DNA from 2 places in the Intestinimonas massiliensis (ex Afouda et al. 2020) genome. Region 2 is predicted to be linked to the other one. Evidence: riboswitches for the same ligand, from Rfam matches in the RefSeq annotation. Region 2 holds a riboswitch; the other holds the start of a gene.
The links. A riboswitch is a leader RNA that binds a small molecule or an ion and turns the genes downstream of it on or off. The one in region 2 is predicted to bind cobalamin.
Positions count from the first base shown of each region.

Region 1: it holds a riboswitch for cobalamin, as region 2 does, so the genes downstream of both, BN2154_RS14540 (S-layer homology domain-containing protein) here and BN2154_RS01840 (S-layer homology domain-containing protein) in region 2, are expected to answer to the same signal.

Region 1 covers NZ_LN869529.1:2,197,909-2,208,135, reverse strand. Annotated here, with positions in the region: gene BN2154_RS14555 (complex I subunit 5 family protein) at 1-1,084, shown strand, start outside; gene BN2154_RS14550 (complex I subunit 5 family protein) at 1,110-2,600, shown strand; gene BN2154_RS14545 (complex I subunit 5 family protein) at 2,615-4,564, shown strand; cobalamin riboswitch at 4,669-4,907, shown strand; gene BN2154_RS14540 (S-layer homology domain-containing protein) at 5,022-9,062, shown strand; gene BN2154_RS14535 (hypothetical protein) at 9,129-9,419, shown strand; gene ychF (redox-regulated ATPase YchF) at 9,474-10,227, opposite strand, start outside.
Region 2 covers NZ_LN869528.1:331,808-342,034, reverse strand. Annotated here, with positions in the region: gene BN2154_RS01855 (ATP-binding cassette domain-containing protein) at 1-654, opposite strand, end outside; gene BN2154_RS01850 (energy-coupling factor transporter transmembrane component T) at 627-1,529, opposite strand; gene BN2154_RS01845 (DUF4430 domain-containing protein) at 1,580-2,443, opposite strand; gene BN2154_RS01840 (S-layer homology domain-containing protein) at 2,454-4,109, opposite strand; cobalamin riboswitch at 4,215-4,452, opposite strand; gene BN2154_RS01835 (hypothetical protein) at 4,658-5,062, opposite strand; gene BN2154_RS01830 (galactose ABC transporter substrate-binding protein) at 5,375-6,511, shown strand; gene BN2154_RS01825 (sugar ABC transporter ATP-binding protein) at 6,704-8,203, shown strand; gene BN2154_RS01820 (galactose/methyl galactoside ABC transporter permease MglC) at 8,220-9,269, shown strand; gene BN2154_RS01815 (response regulator) at 9,375-10,227, shown strand, end outside.

The sequences.
Region 1 (10,227 bases), on a different contig from region 2:
TGTGACGCTCTATATGTTTTTCGAGATGATGAGCCTCATCACCGTGCCCCTGGTGCTCCACAGCGGCACTGCCGCCTCCCGGCGGGCGGGTTTTAAGTATCTGGGCTACTCGGTGTTCGGGGCAGGCATGGCCCTGGCGGGCTATTTCTTCGTGGCCTACTACATGGCCACCCCCGACTTCATCCACGGCGGGGCCATCGACCCGGTCAAGGCGGCGGAGCATCGGCCCATGCTGCTCGTCGTCTACTTCCTGATGATTGTGGGCTTCGGGTGCAAGGCGGGCATGATGCCCATGCAGGCCTGGCTGCCCGCCGCCCATCCGGTGGCCCCCGCTCCCGCCTCCGCCGTGCTGTCCGGCGTCATCACCAAAGGGGGTGTGCTGGCCATCCTGCGCATCACCTACTATATGTACGGCGTGGATTTCCTCTCCGGCACCTGGCCCCAGTATGTGCTGCTCACTCTGGCCCTGTGCACCGTCTTTGTGGGTTCCATGCTGGCCTACCGGGAGAAGCTCCTCAAGCGGCGGCTGGCCTACTCCACCGTCAGCCAGGTGTCCTACGTGCTCTTCGGCCTGTTTCTGTTCACCCCGGCGGGCGTGCTGGGCGCTCTGCTCCAGCTCGTGTTCCACGCCCTGGCCAAAGACGTCCTCTTCCTGGCGGCGGGGGCCGTCATCTTTGCCACCAACCGTACCCGGGTGGACCAGCTCCGGGGCATCGGCCGCCGCATGCCGGTGACCATGTGGTGCTTTACCCTGGCCGCCCTGTCCCTCATTGGCATCCCGCCCATGCCCGGCTTTCTCAGCAAGTGGTATCTGGTGACGGCGGGGCTGGAGGGGGCTTCCCGGGCCTTCGGCATCGCCGGGCTGGTGGTGCTCATCCTCTCCGCCCTGCTGACGGCGGGCTACCTGCTGCCCATCGTCACGGCGGGCTTCTTCCCCGGCCGAGACTTCAGCGGCGAGCGGAAGGAAGTGGGAAAAACCATGCTGGCCCCCATGCTGTGCTTTTCGGCGGCGTCCGTCCTGCTGGGCCTGTTCCCCGGCCCCCTCATGAGCTGGCTGGGCGGGCTGATCCCCAAGATGTTCTGAATTCCGCCGGAAAGGAGGCGCACGCATGCTTCGATTTCTCAATCTGCCCATCCTCTTCCCCGTGCTGATGGGCCTGGGTCTGCTGATCCTGCACCCGGAGAGCCGGAAAACACGCAACCTCTACCTGATGACGGCGGTGCTGATCACCTCGGCGCTCTCCTTTGCCGCCATCGGCGTCACCTATGTCCAGGGCAGCGACGCCCTGGCCTGCATCATGGTCCGGTTCAACGACGTGTTTTCCATCTCCCTGCGGATCGACGGGGCGTCCATGGTGTTCGGGACCATCGTCTCCACCCTGTGGCCCATCATCACGGTGTACGCCATCGACTACATGTCCCACGAGGGCTCTGAGAACCGGTTCTTTTCCTTCTGGCTCATGGCCTACGGCGTGGTGCTGGGCGTGGCCTACTCGGAGGACTTTTTGTCCCTCTACCTGTTCTATGAGCTTTTGACCCTGTCCACCCTGCCCCTGGTGATGCACGCCGCCGACGAAAAGGCCCGGTACGCCGGGCGGGAGTACCTCATCTACTCCCTGTCCGGCGCGGCCTTTGCCTTCATCGGCATCGTGTTCCTGCTCAACTACGGCGCGGGCCACCTGAACTTTACCTACGGCGGCATTCTGGACGCCGCCCGGGTGGCGGGCAACGAGCGGACGCTGCTGGTGGTCTTTGTGGCGGCCTTCCTCGGGTTCGGCGTCAAGGCGGCCATCTACCCCTTCTACCGCTGGCTGCCCGACGCCTCGGTGGCCCCCACCCCGGTCTCCGCCCTGCTCCACGCCGTGGCGGTGGTCAAGGCGGGCGCCTTCGCCGTCATGCGGCTCATCTACTTCGGCTTCGGGGCCGACTTTCTCCGGGGCACCTGGGCCCAGACGGTGGTCATGGCGGCCACCATCGTCACCATTGTCTACGGCTCCGCCCGGGCCCTGCGCACCCCCCACCTGAAGCGGAGGCTGGCCTTCTCCACGGTGAGCAACCTGTCCTACATCCTTTTCGCCTTTACCATCATGACTCCCGCCGGGCTGCTGGGCGGACTGACCCATATGGTCTATCACGCGGTGGTCAAGATCACCATGTTCTGCTGCGCCGGCGCCATCCTCCACAAGAGCGGTCGGGAGTACGTCTACGATCTGGAAAACTTCGGGCGGGTGATGCCGGTGGTCTTCGCCGCTTTCACCGTGTCCTCCTTTGCCCTCATCGGCCTGCCTCCTCTGGGCGGCTTCGCGGGCAAGTGGATGATCGCCACCGCCGCCGTGGCCTCCCAGAACAAACTGGCCTACGTGGGCATCGGGGCGCTGATTTTGTCCACGCTGCTGACCACCCTCTATCTGATGACAGTGGTGGTCCGGGCCTACTTCCCGGTGGGAAAGCTGGACGCCGAGGCCTTGGCCAAGGTCCACGACCCGGACAAGACCATGACCGTGCCGCTGGTGCTCCTGACGTCCATGGGCGTGGTGCTGGCCCTGTGCTCCAACCTGGTTATCGGCTTTTTGACCCAGGTCAGCCAGGGGCTGCTGTAAGGGGGGAAGAGAACATGCAAACCGATCTGCTGCTGTTTCTGGTGCTTTTCCCTATTCTGGGCGCTTTCGCGGTCTTTCCCCTGGGGAAGCGGAGCCCGGCGGGCCGGGACTGGTATGTCCGCATCGTGCCCGCTGTGGAGCTGGCGGCGGCCCTGTTGCTGCTGACGGCGGACGGGGCGGGGGCCGCCCTGCCCGGCGTGTGCGGCCTGGGACTGCGGTTGGCGGCGGGGAGCCTGCGTACCCTGCTGGTCCTGGTGGCGGGCTTTTTGTGGCTGGCCACCGGCCTGGCCAGCCGGGAATACTTTGCCGCCGCCGCGCACAAGGAGCGCTACTACTTTTTCTGGCTGCTGACCCTGGGGGCCCTGATGGGGGTCTTTCTGGCGGCTGACCTCATCACCCTCTTTGTTTTTTTTGAAATGATGTCCTTCACCTCCTACGTGTGGGTGGCCCAAAACGAGACCCCGGAGGCCCTCCGGGCGGCCAACACCTATCTGGCGGTGGCGGTCATCGGCGGCATGACCCTGCTGGTGGGGCTGTTCCTGCTGTACGACCTGCTGGGCACCCTGGAGATTGGGGCGCTGGCCGGCCTGGCCGCCGCCCTGCCGGAGGAGAAGAAGGTCCCGCTCTATGTGGCGGGAGGCTGCTGCCTGGCGGGCTTCGGAGCCAAGGCGGGCATGTTCCCCCTGCACATCTGGCTGCCCAAGGCCCACCCGGTGGCGCCGGCCCCGGCCTCGGCCCTGCTGTCCGGCATCCTGACCAAAAGCGGCGTGTTCGGCATTCTGGTAATCGCCCGGAACCTGTTCCGGGCCGACGCGCCCTGGGGGGACGCGGTGCTTTTGCTGGGGGTAGTGACCATGGTGCTGGGGGCGGTGCTGGCCGTCTTCTCAGTGGACCTGAAGCGGACTCTGGCCTGCTCATCCATGTCCCAGATCGGCTTTATCCTGGTGGGAGTGGCCATGCAGGGCCTCCTCAGCGGGGAGAACGCCCTGGCGGCCTGGGGCACCATTCTGCATATGCTCAACCACTCCCTGATCAAGCTGGTCCTCTTCGTGGCGGCTGGGGTGGTCTATCTGGGGACCCATTCCCTGAACCTCAACGACATCCGGGGCTGGGGCCGCGACAAGCCCTGGCTCAAGGCGGTCTTTCTGGTGGGGGCCTGCTCCATCGCCGGGGTGCCCGGCTTCTCCGGATACGTCAGCAAGACCCTGCTCCACGAGAGCATTGTGGAGTACATCCACGCCCTGACCCACGCGGGTCTGGACGCCGGAGTCTACCGTGTGGTGGAGTGGCTGTTCCTGATCTCCGGCGGCCTGACGGCAGCCTATATGACCAAGCTCTTTGTGTGCATCTTTCTCTCCCCCAAGGCCCGGGGCCAGCACGCGGCGCCGAAGCCCTACTGGTCTGCGGGCACGGCGGCGGCCCTGACCGGCGGGGCGGGGGTGCTGCTGGCGCTGGGCGTGACCCCCTCCCTTACCATGCAGCCCATCGCCGTCTGGGCGGCGGAGTTCCTGCACGGCGACCACCTGGAGGAGACCCTCCACTACTTCTCCCTGACCAATCTGAAGGGGGCCTGCATCTCACTGGGCATCGGCGCGCTGGTCTATCTGGCGGTCATCCGGGGGCTACTGATGCGGCGGGAGAGCGGCGGGGAGGTCTACCTCAACCGCTGGCCGCAGAGGCTGGACCTGGAGGAGCTGGTGTACCGGCCCGCCCTGAATGCCCTGGCCTTCCTGGGCGCCTTCTGCGCCCGGGCCGCGGCCTCGGTGGGGGACGTCATTGTCTTTCTGGGGGAGCGCATCCTCTTTACCAAGGCTCCCGGCATCTTTGTGCCTAAGCACGATGAGAATTTCGGCGCATATGAGCGCAAGCCCCGGCGGTTCCTGGTGGGGGAGACCTTCTCCTTCGACCTGCTGCTGGCGGGAGTGGGATTGGTCGCCATGCTGCTGTATATTCTGCTGGTCTAGGCGGCGCAAAAGGGCATTGACATCCCTTCGCAGACTGTGTATACTGGAAAAGGATGGATGGCTCTTCTGGGCCCATCCCGCTTGGACCGACAATTGAAAAAGAAAAAAGAGATGTTCTTGTGGCTCTTTCGGGGCGTGGGCCCTGGCCCGGCACCGGGAGAGATGGACAAGGGAACCGGAACACGGGAGACCGTGCAGACCGGACGGTAACCGCCGCTGTAAGCGTGGAGGCCGCATCCGTTGGCGAAAGCCAGTCACTGGGGAGACCTGGGAAGGCGGGATGCGGGCGCAGGAGCAGACGCTCCCTAAACGCAAGTCAGAAGACCTACAAAAACGACCCGCCCCGTGGAGGGACGGGGCTCTGGTGTTGCGGAAAAACGGCCGTGGCAAGCATATGCTTGCCGCGGCATTTTATATTTTGGGCGGGCTCCGCCCAGACGAAAAAGGAGAGAGCGCGATGAAAAACAGGATGAAAAAGGCTTTGGCTCTGCTGGTGGCGCTGGTGCTGACCCTGAGTCTGCTGCCCGCCGCCGCCTTTGCGGCGGAGGACGTGACGGTCACACTGGAGGTCAATATCCGCGCCGTTGCAGAGCCGGAAATGCTGGCGGAGTTGGGCGTGCAGTCGCCGTTGCCAGGACCGGTGACAGTGACGGTGCCGGCCGGGTCCACCGTAAAGGATGTGCTGACCCAGGCCCAGAAGGACCAGGGACTGGATATCGTTGGGCTGGACAAGGGCTTTGTGACGGGCATCGGCTGGGTATCGGGCATCAGCGCCATCAACGAGACGCTGGGGACCGAGGTCCAGGAGGGGAGCTTTCAGTACCCCGGCTGGTCCTATGCCATCAATGGCGACTTTGACGCCCCGGCCGGCATCGGAGCAGATCCGGTTACAGAAGGGGATACGTATACCTTCCGCTACAGCCTCTATGGGGTCTGGAGCGGGAATGCCATGCACTATTACGATTACGAGTTCCTAGATGCGCTGGACGAGGCCCGGACCGCCCTGGAGCAGGCCAAGGCATGGGACACCTCCGCCTTTTCCGACCCGGAAAAAGCGGCTCTGGAGCAGGCCGTTGCGGAAGCTGAAACGCTGATCGGCGGGCTGGATGAGACCTATATGGGGCTCTGGCTGGAGTATGTCGCGGAGAAGGGGAGCGCCCTCTATGGCCCCGGCTCGGACGCCGACAAACTGATCAAGGCTGCGGCAGCCCTGGCCGCAGCGATGCAGCCCAGCCCGGCCAACGAGCTGACCAGTTTGGTCGTGACGGACCTGATGGAGAGCTACACCGGGTCCATAGACTTTGATCCCGCAGAGACAGAATACGCCCTCTACGATTTTCCCACCACGCTGTCAATGGTCAAGGTGAAGGCAGCCCGCGCCTCTGGGAATGCGGTGGTCTCCATCTATTTGGGAGAGGCTGCGGAGCCGGCGGCGCAGGTCACAGGCCAGCAGGGGGATAGCTGGATTATACTCAGGGACCTGGATTGGAGCGGCACGGTCAACGTGCTGCGAATGGTGGTAGAACCGCCGGAGGGCACTGGGCTGTCCGCCAAAACCTACACCGTCCGGATCAGCCGTGCCCTGACCGCAGCCGAGCTGGAGGCGGACCGGGATGCCCTGCGGCTGGGGGGCGGCGACAGCACGGTGGAGGTCTCTGCGGACCTGGATCTACCGGAGACCGGGGCCAGCGGGCTGTCCTCCATTACCTGGACATCCAGCGCACCGGATGTTATAAGCGGCAGCGGCGTGGTCCGGCGGGGGGCCAAGGAGCAGACCGTTACACTGACAGCCACCCTTTCGGCTGCGGGGCTGGAAAGCCTGACTAAGATATTTACAGTGACGGTCACCCCGGTTGGGGCCCGGGAGGTCCTGGACAACATCGCGGCCCGGTATGCGGCCTCCGGCGTGGCGGGCGACGGCAATGGCCCCTGGCTGGCCGCCGATCTGGCTGCCTATGCCGCCGCCTGGCCGGACCGCGGCCACAAACTGTCCGCGGACCAGGTGCAGGCCTGCCTGGATACCTTCCTGGCCAAGGCTGACGCTACCGACGCGCCCGGCGATCTGGCCAAATACATCATTGCCCTGCGGGCCCTGGGCTACGACGCCCGGAAGACCGTTACCGCCGACCTGCGGGAGGTGGACGTGGTGGCCAAGCTGACGGCCCTGGTGGACGGCAAGGCTGCCAGCGTGACCAATCCGTATACCCTGCCCTACGTCATTCTGGCGCTCCAGCAGGGGGAGGGCTACGCCACCCAGGCGCAGATGGATTACCTGATCCAGGCGGCGGTGGACAGCCAGGACTCCTGGGGCAATACATCCTGGGGCCCCGACGGGGCCACGCCCATGCTGCTGGCGCTGGCCCCCTACTGTGACGGCAACGCTCTGGTGAAGGAGGCCGTGGACGGGGCCCTGGCCAAGGTGCGGGCCTGCCAGGGGGCGGACGGCGGCATGGGGAACGCCGCCTCCACCGGCCTGGCCGCCATGGCCTTTGCCGCGCTGGGTATCGACCCTGCCGAAGTGACGGCAGGCGAGGGCCAGCCCTCCCTGGTGGACGGACTGCTGACCTATGTCAGCGACACCCTGGATGGCTTCCGGCCCACGTCCAACTCCTTCTCCACCGAGCAGGGCTTCCGCGGCCTGATCGCCGCCCTCCGGTACGGGGAGACGGGGCTGCCCTTCCGGCTGTTTGACTTCTCCGACCGGGCCATGGAGACGGCCGAGGCCACCTGGGCCCAACACGGCCCGGTGACCTTCGCGGTCATCCCGGATGACGCGGCGGTGACCGTCCTGCGGGAGGAGACGGAGCAGACGCCGGCGGCTCCCTTCCGCTATGACCTGCCCGCCGGGACCTACACCTACACCGTGAGCAAGAGCGGGTATGTGGGCAAGACCGGCTCCTTTACCGTGACGGAGGCCCAGGCTGAGGCCCACACGGGCCAGAAGATCAGCGTCTCGCTGGCCGCCGCGCCCGGCGCAGACAGCGGCAGGAGCATCACTGTCTCCGTCAAGGTGCTGACCCACGACGACAGCGCCTGCGGCGGAAAATACACCTATAAGCACAACGCCTCGGCCTATCAGGTGGTCCTGGCTGACGAGTCTGTGGCGCTGCGGGCCGGTCAGTCGGTGTTCGACGCCCTGGACGCCGCCCTGACCCAGGCGGGGGTGGACTATGTGGAGAGCACGCCGGGGTACATCAGCTCCATTGGAGACGAGGAGGAGTTCGGGCACGGCAGCAAGGATTCCGGCTGGCTGTATATGGTCAACGGCACCACCGCCGACATCGGCTGCCGGGATTATTCGCTGACGCGGGATGCCAAGGTGATCTGGTTCTACACTGACAATTACCACGACGAGTACGGCTCGGAGTCCTGGGGCGGCAGCTCCTCGGCAGGGGCGGCGGACACCAGCGCCGTTCTGGAGCCTCAGGCGGTGGCAGACAAAACCGGCGAGGCCAAGGCGGCGGTGACGGAAAAAGAGATTCGCGCCGCTTTGGACGCCGCCCAGAACGGCGGCGCAGGGTGTGTTATCATCCGGCCCGACGTCTCGGGACGGGCGGACCAGGTCACCGTGGAGCTGCCCCGGACGGCGGTGGAGCGGCTGGCCGGGGAGACCGGGGTCGGCCTGAGGATTGAGACCGGACTGGCGCAGGTGGACCTCTCCAGCCGGGCGCTGGCCGCACTGGCCGACGCAGGCGGCCGGACGGTGTCGGTGTCGGTGGGACAGGGGGCGGACGGGGTCCGGACCGTCGCCGTCTTGGTGGACGGCAAGCCGGTGGAGACCCTGCCCGGCGGCATCCGGGTCGCCTTCCCCGCCGCGGAGGCGGGGCTGGTGCCCGCACTGGTGGGGGCGGATGACGCCGCCGCCCCGCTGAAAAAATCCCTGGTGGCGAACGGCACCGCCTATCTGCTGCTGCCCGGCTCGGCCTCCGTGGCCCTGATCCGAGGGGCAGAGACCTTCGTCGACGTGCCCGACGGATACTGGGGGGCGGAAGCGGTGGCCTTCGCCGCCTCCCGCGGGCTGCTCCAGGGGGTGGGCGGCGACCGCTTCGACCCCGACGGGGTGCTGACCCGGGCCATGCTGGTGACGGTGCTCTACCGCCTGGAGGGCCAGCCGGAGGGGGCTGAGGCGGCCTTCTCCGACGTGGCGGTCGAGGCTTGGTACGCCTCGGCCGCCGCCTGGGCGGCAGAGGCAGGCATCGCCAACGGGGTCTCCGGCGGGGCCTTTGCCCCGGAGCGCTCCATCACCCGGCAGGAACTGGCCGCCATGCTCTACCGCTATGCCGGGTACGCCGGCCTGGATACCTCCGCCCGGCAGCCGCTCACCGCCTTTGCCGACGGCGCCGAGCGCGCCGGGTGGGCGGAGGAGGCCCTGTCCTGGGCCTTGGCCACCGGCCTGCTGACCGGAAAGGACGGCGGGCGGCTGGACCCCGCCGGGAATGCCAGCCGCGCCGAGGTGGCCGCCGTTCTGGAGCGCCTGGTGGGCCTCATGGTCCGATGAAGCAAAAGGGAGCGGCAGGCATTGCTTTGCAGAGAGGCCTTTATGGAGGGGAAAGGAGCGATCACCGTGAATGTCAACTGGTTCAAGGAGCCCGAGCACGTGGTCTATGTGGAGGCGGAGCGTTTCCTGCCGGAGTTCAGCCGGAAGGTGAAGCTGCCCGATCTGCCCGCTCAGGTAGAGGCCTTCCGGGCACAGCCCACGCCGGAGGGCAAAAACATCCGCACCGGTATGAAGGGCACCTCGCTGAAGCTGTTTGTCCCCGACCTGGTCTTTGAGGAAAAGCTGGATATGGGGGACACGGTGTGGGTCTATCTGGGCCAGACCCACGTCAGCTACTGCCTGTACTGGAAGCAGTAAAAAAGGACCGGGGCGTCCGTCCACTGGACGGACGCCCCGGTCCTTTTTAAGCGATTACACGTTGAAGCGGAAGAGGACAATATCCCCGTCCTGCATGACATAGTCCTTGCCCTCGCTGCGGACCAGGCCCTTTTCCTTGGCGGCGTTCATGCTGCCATTGGCTACCAGGTCGTCGAAGGAGACCACCTCGGCCCGGATGAAGCCCCGCTCGAAGTCGGTGTGGATCTTACCGGCGGCCTGGGGCGCCTTGGTACCCTTTTGGATGGTCCAGGCCCGGCACTCGTCCTCGCCGGCGGTGAGGAAGGAGATGAGGCCCAGCAGGGCATAGCTGGCCTTGATGAGCCGGTCCAGGCCGGACTCGGGGATGCCCAGGTCGTCCAGAAACAGCTTTTTCTCGTCGGGCTCCAACTGGGCGATCTCGGCCTCCAACTGGGCGCAGACGGGGATGACCTGCGCGCCCTCGGCGGCGGCCACACCCGCCACCTGCTGGTAGTAGGCGTTGTTCTGGTAGTCGGAGAAGCCCGCCTCGTCCAGGTTGGCGGCGTAGATGATGGGCTTGAGGCTGAGAAGCTCGGAGGTGGCGATGAGGGCGGCGTCGTCCTCGTCGCACTCGTAGGAGCGGGCGGACCTGCCCTCGTTGAGCCAGTCCTGGAGGCCCTGGAAGACCTCCGCTTCGTGGGCGGCCTTCTTATCGCCGGTCCGGCCGGCCTTGGAGCACTTGTCGATGCGGCGCTGGACCATCTCCATATCGGCCATGATGAGCTCGATATCAATGATCTGAATGTCACGCAGGGGGTCTGTGGAGCCC
Region 2 (10,227 bases):
GCCCCGGTCCAGCACCGCCACGCGGCCGGCCAGGGGGAAGGCATCTTCCAGCCGGTGCTCGGTGAGGAGAATGGTGGTGCCCAGCTCTCGGTTGATCTTGCCCAGAGTGGCCAGGAAATCGGCCGCGGCGATGGGGTCCAACTGACTGGTGGGCTCGTCGAGAATCAGCACAGAGGGCTGCATGGCCATGACCGAGGCCAGGTTCAAAAGCTGCTTCTGTCCGCCGGACAGCTCGGCTACGTTTTTGTAAAACCAGGTCTGGATACCGAAAAAGGAGGCCATTTCGGCCACCCGCCGGCGGATGGTGGGGGTGTCGTAGCCCAGGCTCTCCAGGCCGAAGGCCAGCTCATGCCACACCTTATCGGTGACGAGCTGGTTCTCCGGGGACTGGAGCACGAAGCCAATGCGCGCCGCCTGCTCCCGCTGGTCCAGCTCGTCCAGGGGGACGCCCTCAAAGCGGATCTCCCCCAGCCGGTGGCCATGGGGGGCCAGCACCGTCTTGAGCTGGCGCAGCAGGGTGGATTTGCCGCAGCCCGAAGGGCCGCACAGCACCCAAAATTCCCCCGACCGGACGGTCAGGTCCAGCCGGTCCAGGGCGGGGACCGCCTGCCCAGGGTAAAAGAAGGTCAGGTCATGGATCGCAAACGTGTCCACTGGCGATCCTCCCTTCGATCTATGATGACCGGCGTCAGGCACAAAAGCCCGAACGCCAGCAGCCCGGAGAGGCTCCAGCCGTCCCGGGGGGCCAGGCGGAAGGTGGGAAAGTAGCGGCAGGCAAAGCCGCCCGCCCCCCACATGGACAGGATATAGCCGCCCAGAGCCCCCAGCCACCAGAGGGCGGCCTGGTCCCGGTCGTCCAGACGATAGATGGAAAAGGCGGTTCGCCCCGGCAGACCGTAGCCCCGGCTCTTCATGCTGTCCGCCGTCTCGAGGGCGTTTTCCAGGCACCAGGTGAGCAGGATGGAGAGGATGGTCACCCCATTGCGCAGGCGCTGTAGGAGGCTGCCGTCCGACACGTCCCGCCCGACGCAGCGCTGGGCCTGAGACACCGCCCGGGCCTGGACCTGGAACCTGGGCACGAACCGCAGGGCCATGGAGAGGACCAGGGAGAGGGCGGGGATGACCCGCCCGAAGAGATAGACGAACTTGTCGGAAGTCATCACCGCCGTATAGCAGGAAAACCAAGTGACCACGGCGGAGAGCAGGGCGGCGGCAGCCAGGCCGTAGGCAATGCTCTCCAGCGTCAGGGGGTTGCCCGAGGGCAGGTAGGTCAGGATCGTGGCCCCCTGGTGGTTGAAGGCCGGATTGATGAGGGCGGCCAGCAGCGCCGCAGGCAGCAGGTAGCGCAGGCTGCGCCGCACCGCCCGGCGCCCGTTGAGGCAGACGGCGTACCGCAGGGCGGCGGCCAGGGAGAGCAGCAGGCAGGCCGGATGCAGAAAGCACATGGTAAAGAACAGCACCAGGCCGAAATAAAGAAAGTTCACCGCCGGGTGGTAGCTGGAAAAGGCATCTCTGGATTGCAAACGCATCAGTCCATTTCAAAAAGGCGGCGCGGGGGTCTGCCGCGCCGCCCGGTATGTTACGCCCCTCCGACGGAGGAGAGGGCACCTACGTCGGCGCCCAGGTCGCAGGTGTAGAGCCATTCCACCACATCCCCCTCCTGAAGCTGGTAGCGGGAGCAGCCGTAGTTGGGGAACCAGCCGTTGACCCGGTAGGTCCAGCCGGACCCCTCGCCGCAGTCAAATTCATAGAGGTTGTGGATGCCCTCGATGTAGGCGGAGTGATAAAGGGGTGTCTCTTCAAACTCCAGGTGGATCTTGGCCTGCTTCATCTCACGCTGGAGCAGGTTGAAGACGCTCTCTCCCTCGTAAAAGGTGACCTGGGTCTCCGGAAAGATCACGCCGTCCTCCGGCACCAGCTCGGCCTTCTCCGCGTCCAGCCAATCCAGGTGGTCCAGAATGGTGTCGCACCGGACCGAGAGGGTGCAGGTGTGGGCCACGTCGGAGAAAGCCGCGTCCTGGGGGTCCACCGGCTGGGGCTTTCCCTCCGGCGCCGGGGCGGCGAGCGACGGGTCCGTACCCCCCATGCCCTGGAGGACTGAGGCTCCCGCACCGGCGGAGGGAGGCGGCGTAAGGGGCGCGGGTGTCTGCATCGGTAGAGGTGCTGCGGGCATCTCCTCCGGCATCGGGGACACGGGGAGGGCTTCCGGGGGTTCCGCCGGCTCCGGCGTGACGGTGGGAGCTGTTGAGGGGGCAGGAGTGGGGCTGACAGACGGCGCTGGGAGGACCTCCGTCTGTGCCGCGCTGGCAGAGGGCGCCGCCGGAGCCTCCGGTGCCCAGCCCCGGCTGCCCGGCGCGTTGCCGCCCAGCCAGAAGGCGCCGGCCAGCACCGCCGCCAGGAGCACCAGGATCAGAATCTGCCGCTTAGATCGGTTCCACCACATGCTGTGCCTCCTATACGAGCAGTTCGGCCCGGTCCAGCATCCGGAAGAGCATCCGGGCGACCTCACAGCGCCGGATGGCCTCCGCGGGGCGGATCGCCAGGTCGGACGGGTCCAGAATGTTCTCCTGATAACAGAAGGCCAGGCTCTCCCGCGCCCACGCCGCCGTGGTGACATAGTCGGAGAAGGAGGCCAGCAGGCTGCGCACGGCGGCGGCGTCCAGCGCCGTATCCAGACCGCACAGTCCGGCGGCCCGGGCCACCATGACGGCGGCCTCCTGCCGGGAGAGGGTGCCGTCAGGCCGGAACTTGCCGTCGCCCACGCCGCTTACGATGCCGCGGCGGTAGGCGACGTCCACGTAGGGGGCATACCACGCCTCCGGAGCCACGTCGGAAAAGACGGTCTCCCCGCCGAGGGGGCCGGCAGCCAGGCCCAGGGCCCGCACCACGATGGTGGCAAACTCCGCCCGGGTCATGGCACCGTCGGGGCGGAACAGACCGTCGTCGCCGCCGGTGATGATGCCCCGGGCGGCCAGAGCCTCCACGGCAGCCCGGTCGGCATGACCGGAGAGGTCCGGGAAGGTGACGCCGGGGGCGGTGACCGGCTGGGGCCGTACCGCCGGGTCCCTGCCCGCCGGGCCGCCCTCCGGCGCAGAGCCCGACGTTCCGGCCGCAGGGGCCGCGTCACCCATGCGGTAGAGGCTGCTGCGGCCCTCCCGGGCCCGCTGGGCGGCGGCCAGACCGTAGAGCGCCTGCTCCGTGGCCATCTGGCTGGAGCCCGTGCCCGCGCCGGTGTGGACAAACCCGGCTCCCCTCCGGTAGAAGAGCAGCAGATTGTCCAGCAGAGTAGAGCCGTTTTTGACAAAGCGGGCGTCATCCAGAGGAAGCCCCAGCTCACACAGGGCCACCAGCACCTGCACTACGCTCTCCGAATTGCTGGTGCTCCAGCTTGCAAAGCCGCCCTGCCCGTCCTGCTGACCGGACAGACAGGCCAGAGCCTCCCGGGTGGCCGCGGCCACGGCCGGCTGGTCCTGGTATTTGGCCAGGGCCTGGAGCGCCGTGGCGGTGACATCCGGGTCGGAGCCCGCGCCGTCCTCCCCCGCCAGACTCCAGCCGCCGTCGGAGCGCTGGCGGTCCAGGATGTGGTCGAGATACATCTGGCGGGTGGCCTGGGTCTCCGCCGCGGGGTTTTCCGGCATGGGGTAGTCCCCGGAATCCAGGGCGATCAGAGCCCAAATGGGACCGTTGATTCCCTGCCAGACGGTCTTGTCGTAGTCGCCCAGGGGCAGCGTCAGGTCATAGCCCGCCACATCCCGGGCATCCCGGCCGATGGCGGTCAGGGCCAGGATGACCCGGGCATATTCGGTGTACTTCTTGTCGTGGAGGATGCCGTTCCGGGCCTTAACATAGGCCTCCACCGCGTCATAGTAGCTCTGGTAGTACCCCTCCGGCACCGCATAGCCGCTGCGGGCCAGGCCCAGCACCGCCCACTCTCCGCCGATGGAGCCCACCCGGGGCTCGGGTACGGCGGCGCAGACATACTGCGCGGTGTCCGCCAGGGCGGCCTCCAGAGCGTCGTCCGATCCGGCGGCCCAGACCGGATTGGCCAGGCAGATGACTGCCGCCAGGGCCAGCAGCAGGCTGAGCCCTCTCTGACTGAATCGTTTCATCCAATCGCTCCCCCTTCTGTCATCAAAAAACGGACGTGGTGAATCCTTTGATTCACCACGTCCGTCTGTTCGCGTGGGCCCCTGTCCCTCGGCGCGCGGCGCGCCTCCGGCTTCGAGCATCATAGGTCTTCCGGCTCGCGCCATCCGGAGGTCTGACCCTGGAAACCCTCCCCGTCTGTCGTTCCGCCTTCTCAGGTTTCCCCAATGACCGACTCACGTCACGAACGACAGCCTCAAGCGCATACGGCAACGGGCAATGCTCCGGACTTTCACCGGATTCCCTCATCCCCGGGCCTGCCTGAACGGCAGCTCCTACCCGAGGACATGATGCGGCATATCAAATTTGAAGATATCCAAAAAGGGTCCCGGCCTTTTCAGACGGGACCCTTTTGATTATACCGCAGGCAGAGGAAAAGTCAACCATGCATTTTCGGCCCCCCGTTCAAGTCATTCCGAACAGACGCGGGGCAGCTTCCCGTCCAGCCGGGACAAAAAAGGCCCGGGACGGCCATCGCCGGTCCGGGCCTTTTGCTCGGCGCGCCTCTGGCTCAGCGAAAGGCGAGGTAGTGGAACAGAGAGCCGCTGCCGTTGGAATTGCTGATGCTGGCCGAGCCGCCGACGTGGACGGAAAAGCCGCTGCCGGTGATGGCCAGCACCGTCGCCCCGGTGGGCAGGAGGACGGGGTGGTCCCGCAGGGCCAGGCCCCCGTAATAGTTGCTGCTGTCCTTGCTGGCGCCGGTATTGCGGAGCAGCAGCACCGCCGTGGGCGAGAAGCCCAATTCGATGATCCGCTCCGACTCCCCGTCCCCGGTGTAGGTCCCGGTCACGGCTTCCGCCTTGCTGAACACCTCCGTGTCGATCTTGGAGAAGTTCGCGTTAAACTCCTCCCGCAAAAAACTGTCCTCCGGCTCCCACTGGGAGAGCCCGTAATGCGCGGTCTGTCCGCTTGCCATGAAGCATCCCTCCTCACTCCCCGCGCGCCCGGCAGCAGGGTAGGACGAACGGGTACACTCTGAGGGCGCGCTATGCGGAACACGCGGAGGAATCCTTCGTTACATTCCACCAATATTAGGCAAAAACGACAAAAATGAAGAAACTTATGCACCGTAGTTGTCATGGAAGCAAAGTTTTTTCCTAGAAGAGCAAAGAATTTTCTATCGTCTTTTCCCGCCCGGCCGATTACAATAGAGGCGTCCCGGGGAAAGACGTTCCCCAGCGGATGGAACCCTGCAAAAAACGATATGTATCATTTAGGAGGAAAAACGATGAAGAAGAAACTTGCTCTTGTTCTTGCAGCCGTTCTCATGTTTGCCGCCTTCGCCGGCTGCTCCGGCAGCGGCTCCGGCAGCAGCGCCTCTCCCTCCCCCTCCGCCTCTGCTCCTGCGGAGAGCCAGCCCGCTCAGGCCGGTGAGCTGAACGTGGCCGTGTTCTACTACAACTACTCCGACGTGTACATCTCCAGCGTCCGCAACAATATGGACGAGATGCTGACCGCCCTGGGCGTCAACTACGACAACTTTGACGGCGCCGGCAACCAGTCCCAGCAGACCGACCAGATCAACACCGCGCTGGCCAATGGCGCCAACCTGCTGATCGTCAACATCGTGGAGACGTCCTCCCCGGACGCCGCCCAGAACGCTGTGAACGCCGCCAAGGACGCCGGCATTCCCATCATCTTCTTCAACCGCGAGGTCTCCGACGACGTGGTGAACAGCTATGACAAGTGCGCCTTCGTGGGCACCGACGCCCCCGAGGCCGGCCACATGCAGGGCAAGCTCATCGGCGAGTACCTGCTGGCGAACTATGAGGCCGTGGATCTGAACGGCGACGGCGTCATCTCCTATGTCATGTTCAAGGGCCAGGAGGGCAACGCCGAGGCCGAGGCCCGTACCCAGTTCGGCGTGGAGGATGCCGACACCGTCCTGACCGAGGCCGGCAAGCCCGCGCTGGCCTACTACGCCGGCGACGTGGATACCAAGTATCAGGTTGACCAGAACGGCGCCTGGTCCGCCGCCGCCGCCGTGGCTTACATGGACACCATCCTGGCCGAGTACTCTGAGGCCAACGGCAACATGGTCGAGCTGATCATTGCCAACAACGACGACATGGCACTGGGCGCCATCTCCTCCCTGCAGACCGCCGGCTACAACCTGGGCGACGGCAGCAGCAAGACCATCCCCGTCTTCGGCGTGGATGCCATCGCCTCCGCCAAGCAGGCCATCGACGAGGGCAAGATGACCGGCACCATCATGCAGGACGCCGCCGGCATGGCCGAGACCATTACCACCCTGGTGGGCAACATCAAGGACGGCGCCGCCCTGATGGACAACACCGGCGACCTGAACGTGGACGAGGGCGTGGCCAAGATCCGTGTGCCCTACGGCGTGTACACCGCCGAATAAGGCAGACCCGGATACAAAACAGTACGCATCGCCCCAACCGAACACACCAACGGACGAGCGGGGCTGCCATCTGGCAGCCCCGCTTACGCCGTGGAGCCCCGGCGCCGGGCGCCTGCCGGACGGGATGCGCCCGGCGCGGCGGCTCCACACAGCAGCGCTCCTCCGGGGAGCGCCATGGAGAGGAGGAAGCATATGGATCAGCCGGCACTGCTGGAAATGAAAGGCATCAGCAAGGAATTTCCCGGCGTCAAAGCTCTGGACAATGTATCCCTGAAGGTCCGGCCCGGCACGGTGCACGCCCTGATGGGAGAGAACGGCGCAGGCAAGTCCACCCTGATGAAGTGCCTGTTCGGCATTTATAACAAGGACAGCGGCACCATCGTCCTGGATGGCAAGGAAGTCAACTTCAAGAGCTCCAAAGAGGCCCTGGAGAACGGGGTGGCCATGGTGCACCAGGAGCTCAACCAGGCCCTGACCCGCAGCGTGCAGGACAACCTGTGGCTGGGTCGCTACCCCAAGGTGGGCGGCATCATGGTCAGCGAGGCCGTCATGCGCAAGCGCACCAAGGAAATCTTTGACGAGCTGGAGGTCAAGGTAAACCCCAGCACCACCATGTCTGCCATGCCCGTGTCGCAGCGGCAGATGGTGGAGATCGCCAAGGCCGTCTCCTACGACGCCAAGGTCATTGTCTTTGACGAGCCCACCTCCTCCCTGACGGAGGTGGAGGTGGAGCACCTGTTCCGCATCATCAATATGCTCAAGGCCAAGGGCTGCGGCATCATCTACATCAGTCACAAAATGGAGGAGATCCTCCGCATCAGCGATGAAGTGACCATCATGCGCGACGGCACCTGGGTGGCCACCCGGCCGGCCAAGGAGCTGACCATGGAGGAGATCATCAAGCTGATGGTGGGACGGGAGCTCACCAACCGCTTCCCGCCCAAGACCAACGTGCCCGGCGAAGTCATCCTGGAGGTGGAGCACCTGGCGGGTAAGTACACCCGCCTAAAGGACGCATCCTTCCAGCTCCGCAAGGGGGAGATTCTGGGCATCGCCGGCCTGGACGGCTCCGGCCGTACCGAGGTGCTGGAGAATCTGTTCGGCGCCATGACCAAGGCGGGCGGCACCATCAAGCTCCATGGCCGGGTCATCCGGAACCGGACCCCCCGGGAGTCCATTAAAAACGGCTTTGCCCTGCTCACTGAGGAGCGCCGGGCCACCGGTATCTTCGGCATCCGGGACATCCGGGAGAATACGGTCATTTCCAACCTGAAAAACTATCTGGTGGGCGGCGTCTGCCTCAGCGACAAGAAAATGGAGGAAGACACCAAGTGGGCCATCGAGGCCATGCACATCAAAACCCCCAGCCAGAAGACCCAGATCCGCTCGCTGTCCGGCGGCAACCAGCAGAAGGTCATCATCGGCCGCTGGCTGCTGACCAAGCCGGAGGTGCTGCTGCTGGACGAACCCACCCGCGGCATCGACGTGGGCGCCAAGTATGAGATCTACCAGCTCATCATCGATCTGGCCAACGAGGGCAAGGGGGTTATCATGGTGTCCTCCGAGATGCCGGAGCTGCTGGGCGTCTGCGACCGCATCCTGGTCATGTCGGGCGGCCAGCTAGCCGGAGAGGTTGACGCTAAAAATACCAGCCAGGAGGAAATCCTCACCCTGGCTGCCAAATATGTTTAAGAGGGAGGAAGCCGCAATGAGTAAAGAATCCAAGGCCCTGGAGCGGCAGGCGTGGGATGCCAAGCGGGTGGGCAACCTGCTGCTGAACAACGCCCTGCTCATCCTGATGATCATCGCCGTGATCTACATAGCCGTCGTAAACCCGAACTTTCTGAAACCCGCCTCCATTATCAACATTCTGTCCCAGACGGCGGCCTATCTGCCTGCCGCATTGGGGATCGGCGGCTGCATCGTGCTCACCGGCACCGACCTGTCCGCCGGCCGTATCGTGGGCCTGACCGCCTGCATCTCGGCCTCCCTGCTCCAGAGCGCCGCCAACCTGGCCAACAAGATGTGGCCGGAGATCGGCACCCTGCCCATCTGGGTGGTCATCCCTGTGGCCATGCTCATCGGCGCGGCCTTCGGAGCCTTCAACGGCTTCTTTGTGGCCAAGTTCAAGCTCCATCCCTTCATCGTCACCCTGGGCACCCAGCTCATCGTCTACACCCTGCTGCTGCTCTACGTGCAGATGGGCAACAACAAGGGCATGGCCATCTCCAATCTGGACGCCAGCTATACCGACTTTGTCAAGGGCGAGCTCTTCCGCGTGGGCGACACCCCGGTGCCCCGGTATGTGCTCTTCGCCGTTATCCTGACGCTCATCATGTGGTTCATCTGGAATAAGACCACCTTCGGCAAGAACATGTTCGCCCTGGGCGCCAACGAGGAGGCCGCCCGTGTCTCCGGCGTCAACGTATTCCTGACCACCATCCTGGTCTTTGCCCTGGCCGGCGCCATGTATGGCTTCACCGGCTTCATCGAGGGTGCCCGGATTGGCTCCAACACCGCAAACACCGGCTTCAACTACGAGCTGGACGCCATTGCGGCCTGCGTCATCGGCGGCGTCAGCTTCGTCGGCGGCATCGGCAAGATCCGCGGCGTTATGGTGGGCGTGCTCATGCTGCGGCTGATTTTTATCGGCCTGAGTATGATGAAGGTGGACCCCAACCTACAGTACCTCATCAAGGGCGGCATCATCCTGTTTGCCTGCGCGCTGGACATGCGCAAATACCTGGTCAAGAAATAAGCCTTCCGACCTGCAAAAGGGCGCGCATCCGACGGACGCGCGCCCTTTGTATCTTTTCCCGGCCTGTGGTATACTACATGTAAGATGAAAGAGGAGGAATCTCCCATGGACCCCTATCGTGTGCTCCTGGTGGACGACGAGGAGGATATCCGGGTGGGCATCAGCCGGAAAATGGACTGGGCGGGACTGGGCTTCTCCCTGGTGGGGGAGGCGGAAAACGGCCAGGACGCGCTGGAGCTGGCCGAGCAGCTCCGGCCCGACGTGGTGCTCACCGATATCAAGATGCCCTTCATGGACGGCCTGGAGCTGTGCCGCATCCTGACCCAGCGGCTGCCGGCCGCCAAGTTCGTGGTGTTCTCCGGCTTTGACGACTTTGAATATGCCAAGCAGGCCATCCGCATGAACGTGTCGGAGTATATCCTCAAGCCCATCAACGCCCCCGAGCTGTCCGAGGTACTGCGCAAGCTGCGGGACCAGTTGGATACCGAGCGGGCCCAGCGCCAGGATCTGGAGATCCTGCGCAGCCGCTATGAGGAGAGCCTGCCTGTCCTGCGGGAGCTGTTTTATGCCCACCTGCTGGAGGGACGCATCCCTGCCGGGCAGGTCTACGACCGGGCGGCCCGGCTGGACCTGGACCTGAGCGGGAGCTCCTGGGCGGCGGCCCTCACCCACTTCGACGTGCCCCAGGCCCAGCGGGAGCTGCTCTCCCTGTCGGTGCAGCAGCTTTTGGACGAGAACCTGGGCGCGGGGACCTGCTGCGCCAAGGTGTTCCTCTACAACGACGCCATCGCCATCCTGGCCAGCTTTCCCCAGGCCGAGGCCCCCATCTACGATCTCATTGAGGAGCTGGACCGGGCCTGCAAGCTGGCCAAGAGCTATCTGAATTTGACCCTGACCGTGGGGGTAGGCGCCCCCTGCGGCTCGCCGGGGGAGCTGTCCCAGTCGGCGGCGGGGGCCC